2 regions of the Neptuniibacter sp. QD37_11 genome follow, and region 2 is predicted to be linked to the other one. Evidence: predicted binding sites of a transcription regulator. Region 2 holds the regulator's gene; the other holds the start of a gene.
The links. Region 2 encodes sigma-54, which starts transcription at its own class of promoters, with help from an activator protein. Its sites were predicted from a motif close to TGGCACNNNNNTTGCTNT; they were not measured.

Region 1 (6,140 bases), 860 kb from region 2:
TACCCATATTAAATGGCTTACCGTCGTCTTTATATTTCTCAACAACAGGTTTTAGTGCATCGGCTTTGATTGGGTGTACTGGTTTGCCATCAGCTTGTTTAGGCACATACTCTTTCATTTGATCCCAAATATCGTTAGATACAGTGATCGCGTTACCGTTAAGGTCCATAGAGAATGCAGTGATGATATGAGACTGCGTACCGAAACCGATAGTGGCACCTAGCGGCTGACCTGCAAGCATGTGTGCGCCATCAAGCTGACCGTCAATGACGCGGTCGAGAAGAACTTTCCAGTTTGCTTGCGCTTCTAGCGTTACGTAGAGGCCTTCATCTTCAAAGAAGCCTTTTTCGTACGCAACCGCTAGAGGAGCCATATCTGTCAGTTTGATAAAACCAAACTTCAGATCTTCTTTTTCAGGCTCACCAATTGCTGCCCATGCAGGGACGGTAATTAATGATGCAGCTAAAACTGCACCGCTGATAACTTTACTTAGTAGAGCCTTTTTCTTCTTAAGCATGGATCGTTCTCCCAATCTTAAAAACAAAAAGGCGCCGAACATGATCACATCACTGTGATCAGCCGAGGCGCCTTTGCCTAGTTTCAAATTTTGTGACCTTCTGGGTCATGTTTAACTTTTAGAGTGCACCGCCATTGGTGCTCTCATTTGTTATCTAATAGAGCAGATGCTGTGCCAGAGTTTATTGAACTCAATAAAAACAATAAGTTATGGTAGTTCTGTGTGTTTCTGTAAGTTTAGGTCGTGGTTTGTTGCGGTGCACAATAGGGCTTTTGGTCATTAAGTTGGTGCAAAAGTGCGAGAGCAAAAATGGGGCAAGTGAAGCTTGTTTTGGGGCGAAAGGTTTAAAAAGGGGCTTTAAATGGAATAAAGATTATCAATAGAAGGGCGGGTTTTAGGATCGGAGCTTTGTAGAGAAAAAAAGCTCAGTTCTTATGAACTGAGCCTGTTCTTTTCAATTTAGATTTAAGCGCCGATCCAGTCGTGATATAGATCTTTGCGATAGACGTTATGAACGATCTCATCTTGATCAAATGCCTGCTCGCCAATCTGGCCGCATTTACGCATCTGATCGATTAAGAACAGCCCATGGTCAGGATCTGGGCAGTTCACATTCTCGCCGGAGAAATGCTGCTCCATCGAATAGGGTGGAGTGAACTTAGATAGTTGCTCTGCTGCTTGATCTAAATAAGGTGGCAGTGCGAGTAGTTTTAATATCTCAGCCTGATTACTTGGATCTTCTGCCCATAGGCAGGCTTCGTGGAGTGCTTTAATTAAAGCGCGGTGGGTATTTGGGTGTTGATCAGCCCACTGTTGCGTGACGCCCAGCACTTTCTCCATATGGGAGCCCCAAATCTTATGGCCGGTACTCACAAGGCCACCAATCTGTTGCACTAAAGCTAAGCTATTCCAAGGTTCACCTACGCAGTAACCATCAATCAGACCGGTGGAAAGGTTATCTAGCATTTTGGTCGGTGGTACCGCGACCAGCTGCACATCCTCTTCGGTATTGATGTTGTTCTGGTTTAACCAGAAGCGTAGTTGGTAGTGATGGTTTGAGTAGGGGTAAACGGTTGCGATAACCGGTTTGCGTCCGCTTTGTTGGATCAGCTCTTTAAACTGTTGGCCTACTTGCTCGCAGTCATCCCAATCAGAGATCTTATTCGACAGCGCTATATACAGTTCTTGCGATAGAGTGATAGCCGTACCGTTCTGGCTGAGGGATAACGCCGTCATCATCGGTGTAGGGTTACCGTTTAAGCCTAATGTTGCAGCCAGCGGCATTGGTGCCAGCATATGGGCTGCATCAAATAATCCAAAACTTACTTTGTCGCGAATAGAGGCCCAAGAGGACTCTTTACTCAGGATGACATTCAAACCATGTTTCTTAAAAAAGCCTTTCTCGCGCGCAACAACCAAAGGGGTACAATCGAGCAGTGCCACAAAACCTAGTTTCAGGTCAGTTTTTTCTAGTGTCAGTGCTTCTGACATATCAGCTCCTATCTCTTTTACTTACTCAGGCCGTTCGCCAGTTGTAAAACTTCAATCACATTTCGTGCCACATCGGGAATTTTCTGACCTCGGTCCATCGCAAGCTTACGCAGGGTTTGATATGCCTGTTCTTCGTCGCAGCCTTGATGCTTCATCAGCATGCCTTTGGCTTTCTCTATGGTTTTGCGTTCTGCCAGTTGGTTTCTGGTTTTCTCCAACTCTTCACGTAATAAACTGTGAGCATCGAAATGAGCAATCGCCGTATCCATAATCGCTTTTACGCGGTCTGGTTGTAGGCCGTCGGCTATATAAGCGCTGACACCGGCGTTGATTGCTTCGGCCATCGTCCTGCGGTCGTTCTGTTGTTCCGCAAAGAAAACGATCGGGCGTGGATTGTTCTGGCTCATCGTCGCCATACTTTCCAGCGTGTCACGGTTAGGTGAATCCATATCTATAATGACTATGTCGGGGTGGTTCTCCTCGACATGCTTATTTAGATCAGTGGTGTTAGGTAGATGACAGACAACATGGTGCCCTAGCGTATTTAACGCCTTCTCAAGCGCATTCACACGAATGGGCTCGTCATCGATCAACAGCACGTTTAAACAGTTTACTTTACTCATTAATCCAGTTCCGGAATTGGATAGCCTGTCATAAAGCAATATTTGTTCCATGGTTATTCGGGCGCTTTATGGCACGCGCTTTGCTGTACTAGGAGCAATACATTTTGATGCGCAACGGTGCGTGCTTACTCTGTCTTCAGTTTAGGGTATGCAGGTGCCTGCATTCCAAAAAACTGACCAGTAAGCCAAATATTTACGTTGCTCCTGGATAGTTTTATTGGAGGTAAAGATGCAAACGACAACGACCTGTCCTTACTGCGGCGTGGGCTGCGGGGTAAAGGCCGAAATTGCTGACGATTGCGTAGTTGCAGTAAAGGGTAACGAAGAACACCCCGCTAATTTTGGCAGATTATGTGTAAAAGGCTCCTCATTAAACGAGGTATTAGGGGCCGAAGGGCGCTTACTCAACCCAGTCGTCGATGGCGAAATTGTTGAGTGGGACAGTGCTCTTGAAACAGTCGCGGAAGGTTTCAAGCGCACCGTAATGGAGCACGGGCCCGATTCTGTGGCCTTTTATCTCTCCGGCCAGCTCCTTACCGAAGATTACTATATTGCCAACAAACTGATGAAAGGCTTTGTCGGCACCGCCAATGTCGATACCAACTCGCGCCTTTGTATGTCATCAGCCGTAGCTGGTTATAAGCGCGCTTTTGGTGCCGATGCTGTTCCTTGCTGCTATGAAGATCTAGAACTAGCCGAGCTGATCATCATCACCGGCTCAAACGCTGCGTGGAACCATCCAATCCTTTTCCAACGCATGAAAGCGGCAAAAGCTAAGAATCCTAATCTGAAAATAGTAGTGGTAGACCCTCGTCGAACCGCGACTTGTGATATCGCCGATCTGCATATTCAGCTCAAAGCCGAAACCGATAGCTCTCTGTTTACTGGTTTGCTTTCTTACTTAGCGCGTCATGATCATCTTGATTACGAATATATCGCCAACTTCACTGAAGGCTTCGCTGATGCCCGTGCTAATGCCGAGCTTACTTTCCCAGATGTTGAAAGCGTGGCTAAAGCTTGTGATCTGCCTATCATGCAGTTGCGCACCTTCTTTGAGTGGTACGCCAAAACTGAAAAAGTTGTGACCTTCTATTCGCAAGGGGTGAACCAGTCAGCTAGTGGAACCGATAACTCTAATGCCATTATTAACTGTCACCTTGCGACGGGTCGCCTAGGTAGAGAGGGTGCAGGACCGTTCTCTATTACTGGGCAGCCAAACGCAATGGGTGGCCGCGAAGTCGGTGGCCTAGCGAATCAGCTTGCAGCACATATGGAGCTAAACTCGCCAGAGGCGGTCGACCGTGTAGGACGTTTCTGGGGCAGCGATCATGTTGCGACTAGCGCCGGTTATAAAGCGGTGGATCTGTTCGAAGCGATTGAAGCGGGCAAAGTAAAAGCGATCTGGATTATGGGTACCAACCCTGCGGTAAGTTTGCCAAATGCCGATCAAGTGGTTCGCAGCTTGAAACAATGCCCGCTGGTGGTGGTATCTGACTGTATGGCGCATACCGATACGGTTGCCCTTGCCAATGTTTGTCTGCCGGCGACGGGCTGGAGTGAGAAAAACGGTACTGTAACTAACTCTGAGCGTCGTATCTCCCGCCAGCGCAGCTTGCTGCCGCCATCAGGCGAAGCGAAACCAGATTGGTGGATTATCAGCGAAGTGGCCAAGCGTATGGGCTATGAGCAGGCCTTCACCTACGATCACCCTTACGAGATCTTTAAAGAACATGCAGAGTTATCGGGTTTTGAAAACAACGGTAGCCGCGCCTTTGATATCAGCCTGCTGCAAGATCTGGATCTGAAAAGCTACGATGCTTTAAAACCACAACAGTGGCCGGTAACTGATGCTGCGCCTTATGGCACTGCGCGTTTATTTGCAGACGGTAAGTTTTTTACCCCATCGGGTAAGGCACAGTTTATTACGGTCGATCCACACGACCCGCTACAGCAGCCTTGCGACGAAATGCCTTTTGTTATGAATACCGGCCGTATTCGTGATCAGTGGCACACAATGACCCATACAGGGCGTACCAGCCGCCTTTTTCAACACCGCGAAGAACCCTTTGTTGAGCTCAACAGAGAGGACGCGGAAAAACTGAATATCAAAGAATCCGAGCTCGTTAAACTTAAAAACATACAGGCGGAATATATCGGTCGTGCCCGTATCGTTGATACCGATCAGCGCCGCGGTGAAATCTTTGTGCCTATGCACTGGAACAAACAGTTCAGTGCCAAGGCGCGTATGGGTGCTCTCGTGCAACCGGCGGTCGATCCGTTCTCGGGTCAGCCAGAAGGTAAACACGCGGTGGTCAATGTCGAGCCGTATAACCCCGCTTGGGAAGGTTGGCTGATTACCCGCAAGCCCCTTGATAATGCGTTACCGGTTGAATATTGGTCGCGCGTGCCCAAAGAGAGTGCATCGCTCTACTATCTGGCAGACAGCAACAAAATCGAAGATATGCGTAGCTGGTGTCAGGAACAGTTTGGTGAAATCGATATCTGGTTGGAAGATGCCAACCAAAATAGCTTCCGCGCAGCGGGTCTCAATGGCGAGCAGCTTGAGTGGGCCTTCTTCCGTATGCCTTACGGCCAGATCCCATCGACCTTGTGGTTGGAGCAACTCTTTGCCGAAACCGAAGTGAATATGGATCAACGCCGCTTCCTACTCAGCGTTACAGGCTGCGAACTGGAAGATCCGGGCGAGATCATCTGTAGCTGTTACCAAGTAGGCAGCCACGCCATCGAAGATGCTATCCAACAAGGCTGTAACTCTCTCGATGCATTAGGCAATAAGCTGAAATGCGGTACTAATTGTGGCTCCTGTATTCCAGAGTTGAATGGAATGTTGGGTAAATAGCGGATTTATTGAGCGAAAGCAGCCTTTAGGCTGCTTTTTTGTGTCAAACTGCTTAGCTCAGAATTAGTCGTTTTTTTTGTTTCTTTATATGATCCAGAAGTGAGCATTAATTCGTATGTACTGCAGCCAAAGTCTATCCTTTATAGCAAAGCCATCAATCAGGATGAATGGGGCAATTTAAAGCACTCAGGAATGAACTCAGTTAAGTAAGAATATTGGTAGTATGAGTTTAAAATTTGATCAATCCGTTGATGCAGCGCTTAAGCTGGTAAATGAGCATAGTGGTCATCAGTATTTTGATGTCTTGGTCACTAGTCTCGCTCAACTGATTGATGCTGATTATGTCCTGATTGGTGAACTAGATTTAGTTTCCCACCAAGCAAATACTGTCTCCTTATGGTGCGAAGGGCAGTTAGGTGAAAAGCTTTCTTATGATCTGGAGGGGACGCCTTGTGACAAAGTTTACAGTGGCGGCATATGTGTTTATCCCCGTGATATAGCAACGCTTTTCCCTGGCGACCAAATGCTGGATGACTTTGGCTTGCAAGGTTATGTTGGCAAAAGCCTAAAAGATGCTGAGGGTAAACCTATAGGTTTATTGGTTGCATTGTTTAAGCAAAAGGATCAGGCCTGCGAAGATGTTTTGGGT
Region 2 (6,140 bases):
TGTGACGGATGAATCAAATAGACCAATTGGCGCTCTAAACATGCACGACCTACTTAAAGCAGGCGTAATTTAATGACAGTAACAACTTCTCTAAAGAACATTACACTTGCTGTTTTTGATGTAGATGGCATTTTAACCAACGGCCAGCTTCTTTTTCTCCCCAATGGTCAAGAGGTCAAGCAGTTCAATACACTGGACGGCCTTGGTCTAAAACTATTGATGGAAGCAGGAATCGAGACTGCAATCATTACAGGGCGTAGTTCCCCACAAGTAGAACTTCGCAGTAAATCACTGGGTATCCATTACCTATTTCAAGGCCGCGAAGATAAGCTTATCGCTTTAGAAGAGCTTTGGTCTAACACCTCACATAGTGCAGCTACAACTGCTTATATAGGTGACGATTTGCCGGACCTATCCGCTATTCGTCACTGCGCATTCGGCGCCTCTGTTCCAAACGGGCACGAATTGGTTAAGCAACATGCCGATTGGTGTAGCTTACGCAGAGGTGGTGAAGGGGCTGCAAGAGAATTTTGCGAGCATATCCTTGAAGCTCAAGGTAAACTTGAACAATTACATGCTAAGTACCTTTAAAAGTTCCTGCAAATGCCTGATCTAAGTAGTAAATTACGCATAATTATCGCTGCTGCCATTTTAATCCCAATACTACTGTATTGGGGATTTTCAGGCTCACCTCAAGAACACGGTACAACCAATACCCCCCTATCTGAAAAGATGGATTATTTTGTCGACCAAGCAGCGGTTAAAGAATGGGACATTAAGGGCAATCTAAAGCAAGAATTAACGACGCCGCGGCTAGAACATAGTCCGTCAGACAAACAAAATTTACTGATTGAACCTAAAAGCAATCTTTATCGATCCGACAACTCCGTTGTCAACATTTCTTCAGATACAGGCACAGCACAAGACGATAACAGCCGAATAGATCTTGCAGGTAATGTCATTGTTATTGATAATTCAAATGCGCGCTCGAGCAAAAAGCTAACCACCGAAGCGCTGACGATTTATCCCAAAAAAGATATCGCCGAAACAGACCTGCCAGTGAATTTAGAAACTGAACACACTCTAATGCAAGGCACTGGAATGGATATTAATTTCAACACCCGTGTTTTAAATTTGCATTCAAGGGTAGAAGGAACACATCAAAATGTTGATTAGGTTATCACAAACGCTTGTTGCACTATGTTTGCTTGCGTCGAATACCAGTTTCGCCCTGCCTGATGATCAGGATAAGCCGATCTACATCACAGCAGATTCCGCTAGCATTAATGACACGACTGGTATCACCACCTATAAGGGCAATGTCATTATCAAGCAAGGTTCACTGCTGATCGAAGCAGCCCATGTAGATATGCACCGCGCCAACGAAGGTGTGGATAAATTAGTCGCTAAAGGCGCACCCGCTCACTTCCGCCAACAACAAGAAGTGAATGGTGACTTCAGTGATGCTTGGGGTAAACACATGGTGTATATGGTTAACAAAAAGAAATTAACCATTACGCAAAGTGCCAAAGTAGTACAAGGCAAAGACACCTTTACTGGCAATAAAATTGTTTATGACCTAGACAAATCAATTGTGGATGCTTTTGGTGCAACATCAAAAGACGCTAAAGAAAAAGGCCGTGTAAACATGGTCATTCAGCCCACTAAGAAGAAATAAGGCCTGCTGTAATGAGCTTATTGGAAGCGCGAAATTTAGCTAAGCGCTACAAAGGAAGAGAAGTAGTAAAAGACGTCTCACTTAAAATTAATAGCGGTGAGATTGTTGGGCTTCTCGGCCCCAATGGTGCAGGCAAAACCACCTGTTTTTATATGATAGTCGGTCTTGTACAAGCAGACCGTGGCCAAGTTAAAATTAAAGATCAAGATATCACAGCCCTTCCTATGCACGGGCGTGCTCGTGAAGGCATTGGTTACCTGCCTCAAGAAGCCTCAATTTTTCGCAAACTATCTGTACAAGACAACTTGCTCGCGATACTAGAAACACGAAAAGATTTAGATAAACAAGCTATCAAGTCCAAAATGAATGAGCTTCTGGAAGAATTTCACATCACTCATATTCGCGATAGCCTTGGCATGAGCCTATCTGGCGGTGAACGACGTAGGGTTGAAATTGCCAGAGCCTTAGCAACCGAACCTGAATTTGTGCTTTTAGATGAACCTTTTGCTGGTGTTGACCCTATTTCAGTCAATGACATCAAACAAACGATTCGTCACCTTCAGTCCAAAGGTATCGGCATTTTGATTACTGATCACAATGTCAGAGAAACACTGGATATCTGCGAAAGTGCCTATATTGTCAGTGAAGGCACTATACTTGCCAATGGTAAGCCTGATGACATTATGAATAATGAAGCAGTGCGCGATGCGTATCTCGGTGATCAATTCACCTTATAAACCCATAGATAATAACTAGATGATTGTAGCCTCTGGAGTTAGTGCCGCCGTATTATGAAACAAGCGCTTCATTTAAAAATTGGGCAACAGCTCACAATGACACCACAATTGCAGCAAGCGATTCGCCTGCTGCAATTATCTACACTGGATCTTCAACAAGAGATTCAGGAGGCACTTGAAAGCAATCCTATGCTGGATGTATCTGAGGATGACAACACTACTGATGTACCATCTAATGAACAGGATAACAACCTAGAAACACATCAAAGCGCTGCTGCCGAAGAATTAGAGAATAACACTTCAGCAGAACAGGACTTCGACGACACACCTGCGGCTGAAGATAATTGGAATGAGAGCATTCCTGAAGAGCTATCTACTGACAGTAACTGGGAAGACACCTATCAATCTTCCACACCAACGTTAAGTAAAGAAGATCTTGATTCGTTTGAATCAAATGACACGGCAGAAGAAACCTTACAAGATCACCTTCACTGGCAACTAAACTTGACGCCTATGAGCGATCTGGATCGACTCATTGCGACCAACATTATTGATGGCATTAATCCGGATGGTTATTTAACTGTTCCTCTTGAAGAGATTCATGAGCACTTTTTGGAACAAAATTCCGATGAGAGTGACGAAGTTGAACTTGATGAAATAGAAGCCGTACTGCATCGTATTCAACAATTTGATCCGGCCGGTATTGCTTGTCGAGACCTTAGTGAATGCTTAGCTATACAGCTTCGCCAACTTCCATCTGATACACCGTGGCGTAATGAGGCCATTAAAGTGGTCAATCAATACATCAAGCTTCTAGGCACCCACGACTATCGTCAATTAATGCGCAAGACGCGCCTAAAAGAGCCACAGCTACAACAAGTTATTCAGCTCATTCAAAGCCTCAACCCTAAACCTGGCGCTAGCATAAGCCAGACCGCTGCAGAATATGTCATCCCAGATGTCATCGTAACAAAACAACGCGGTGTTTGGACTGTTAACCTAAATCCAGAAGTTTCGCCTAAACTTAGAATAAACTCCGGTTATGCAGGTTTAGTAAAGCGTGCAGATAACAGTTTGGATAACACCTATCTGAAAAACCATCTTCAAGAAGCACGTTGGTTTATTAAAAGCCTACAAAGCCGTAATGAAACCCTATTAAAAGTGTCGAATGAGATCGTTAAACGACAATCTGGTTTTCTAGATCATGGCGAAGAAGGCATGAAACCTATGGTATTACACGATATTGCTGAAGCAGTAGAGATGCATGAATCAACTATCTCTCGTGTAACAACGCAAAAGTTTATGCACACACCACGCGGTATTTTTGAATTGAAATACTTCTTCTCCAGCCATGTCAGTACAGCTACAGGCGGAGCAGCATCTTCAACAGCAATCCGCGCCCTAATTAAAAAGATGGTTGCAGCAGAGAACACAGCTAAACCTTTGAGCGATAACAAAATCGCGCAGTTCCTCGATGAACAAGGATTCAAAGTTGCTAGGCGCACCATTGCAAAATATCGTGAAGCAATGGGAATTCCACCTTCTAATGAGAGAAAGCGTCTGGTTTAATAAAGAGATAATAAATAAGGACGGCGGCAAAACGCCTCCACTCAAGTAGGAGAGACCTATGCAGATTAATATTACTGGACATCATGTTGAACTGACTGATTCAATGCAAAACTACGTCCTAGAAAAAATGCAGAAAATTGAGCGTCACTTCGATAACATCACCAATGTTCAAGTAACACTAAGCATCGAAAAACAGCGCCAGAAAGCAGATGCAGAGATGCATGTCTCCGGCGCCCAACTGTTCGCAACTCACGAACACGATGATATGTATGCTGCAATTGACGGCCTGACTGACAAGCTAGACCGCCAAGTTATAAAACATAAAGAAAAACTCAAAAACCACAAATAGGCCTCCGCTACAACGTATTATGCTGGTCCATGAACTATTAACCCCCTCAAGCACCCTATGTGGTCTTGAGGGGAGCAGTAAAAAACGAATTCTGGAAAAAGCATCTGAAATTATTTCAGAGCAAAACCCTAACCTAGAAGCATCTTGTATCTTCAACGGCTTACACGGCCGCGAGAAATTAGGTAGTACTGGCATAGGCGATGGCATAGCTATACCCCATTGCAGACTAGCTGACTGCAGCGATGCCAAAGGCTACTTAATCAAATTAGCTCAACCAATTGATTTCGACGCTATAGATAGCAAACCGGTAGATCTTTTGTTTGTTCTTTTGGTACCAGAAGATGCTACATCTGAACACTTACAAACTCTTGCCGCGATTGCTGAGTTATTCAGCCAAGAAAGCGTGCGAGAACAGCTGAGAAGTGTTGCAGATAACGAAGCGCTCTATCAGGCAATTTGCCAACTTAGTTCATAGGATGTGAAATGAAGCTTGTAGTGATAAGCGGTCGATCCGGTTCCGGCAAAAGTACGGCTCTACAAGCTCTAGAAGATATAGGCTTCTATTGCATAGACAACCTCCCAGCATTATTGCTACCTGATTTAGTCCAGCAAATGAGTAGTGAACCTAGTCACCCGGATCGCATAGCGGTCAGCATTGATGCACGCAATCTACTCAGCAACCTTTCCAAATTCCCTCAAATTTTGCTTAACCTTCGCCAAGAACGATGGGCAGAATATGAAGTAATTTTTCTCGATTCATCTGAAGCTACGCTATTAAAAAGATACAGTTCAACCCGAAGAAAACACCCGCTTTCAGATGAACATAAGAATCTACAGCAGTCGATCCAATCCGAATCAGAGCTACTTGAACCCATTGCTAGCCTTGCGGATATCAGGATAGACACGACACGCCTCTCCCTTTATGACCTAAGGGATACAGTTAAACTCCGCGTAGCTAAACGAAAAGAGCAGACGCTTTCAGTTCAATTTGAGTCCTTCGGCTTTAAACATGGGGTACCTCTAGATGTCGATTTCGTATACGACGTCCGTGCGCTACCTAATCCCCATTGGATACCTGAACTAAGAAGATTTACGGGACAAGAGCAACCAGTCGAAGAGTTTCTGAACAATTCTCCTGAAGTTAACGAGATGATCAGCGACATTACAGAATTTCTATCTCGCTGGCTGCCCCGCTTTGCCGAAAACAATCGCAGCTATATAACAATTGGAATTGGATGCACTGGAGGTCAACATCGCTCTGTGTATATAAGCGAACGTCTGGCTTCCCATTTTTCACAGCGCATGGATAATGTTCATGTTCGCCATAGAGAATTGAGTTAACACTGATGCAAGAAAAAGAACTAGAAATCATAAATAAACTAGGTCTCCATGCTCGCGCCGCTGCAAAGCTAATCGGTGTTACTTCACGCTTCTCTGCTGATATCACTTTAGTAAAGGATGGTCGAGAAGTTGATGGAAAAAGCATAATGTCCGTTATGATGCTAGCTGCTAGCCAGGGCACTACTCTATGCGTAAAAACTCAGGGAGCAGATGAAGAAAGCGCTCTCATTGCCATCGAAGAACTAATCAATAATCGCTTCGACGAAGACGAGTAATAATTTTATACATATCATTGGGTTATCCCTGCCTTTACAATCCGCTATAATCAACGCGTTAGTAGACTTCCTATTTTTCACAGCATCGTGACGAATCATTAGCGACGGCATCTTATGGCGCAGACAGAAACCAAGTCTAATCTGGACAAGCTCAATGAAGCACTCGATTGCGGTGAATTTCGCCAGATTCG

Region 1: ACMXYT_RS16610 (ANTAR domain-containing response regulator) is a predicted target of sigma-54. The motif match lies at 2,664-2,681, and genes of this name have one in related genera.

Annotation. Positions count from the first base shown of each region.
Region 1 covers NZ_CP180552.1:3,508,125-3,514,264, reverse strand. Annotated here, with positions in the region: gene ACMXYT_RS16620 (CmpA/NrtA family ABC transporter substrate-binding protein) at 1-517, opposite strand, end outside; gene ACMXYT_RS16615 (CmpA/NrtA family ABC transporter substrate-binding protein) at 983-2,008, opposite strand; gene ACMXYT_RS16610 (ANTAR domain-containing response regulator) at 2,026-2,631, opposite strand; gene ACMXYT_RS16605 (molybdopterin-dependent oxidoreductase) at 2,861-5,491, shown strand; gene ACMXYT_RS16600 (putative bifunctional diguanylate cyclase/phosphodiesterase) at 5,715-6,140, shown strand, end outside.
Region 2 covers NZ_CP180552.1:2,647,934-2,654,073, forward strand. Annotated here, with positions in the region: gene ACMXYT_RS12295 (KpsF/GutQ family sugar-phosphate isomerase) at 1-73, shown strand, start outside; gene ACMXYT_RS12300 (KdsC family phosphatase) at 73-591, shown strand; gene lptC (LPS export ABC transporter periplasmic protein LptC) at 604-1,176, shown strand; gene lptA (lipopolysaccharide transport periplasmic protein LptA) at 1,166-1,678, shown strand; gene lptB (LPS export ABC transporter ATP-binding protein) at 1,690-2,415, shown strand; gene ACMXYT_RS12320 (RNA polymerase factor sigma-54) at 2,470-3,984, shown strand; gene hpf (ribosome hibernation-promoting factor, HPF/YfiA family) at 4,043-4,333, shown strand; gene ptsN (PTS IIA-like nitrogen regulatory protein PtsN) at 4,350-4,808, shown strand; gene rapZ (RNase adapter RapZ) at 4,817-5,674, shown strand; gene ACMXYT_RS12340 (HPr family phosphocarrier protein) at 5,680-5,949, shown strand; gene mgtE (magnesium transporter) at 6,064-6,140, shown strand, end outside.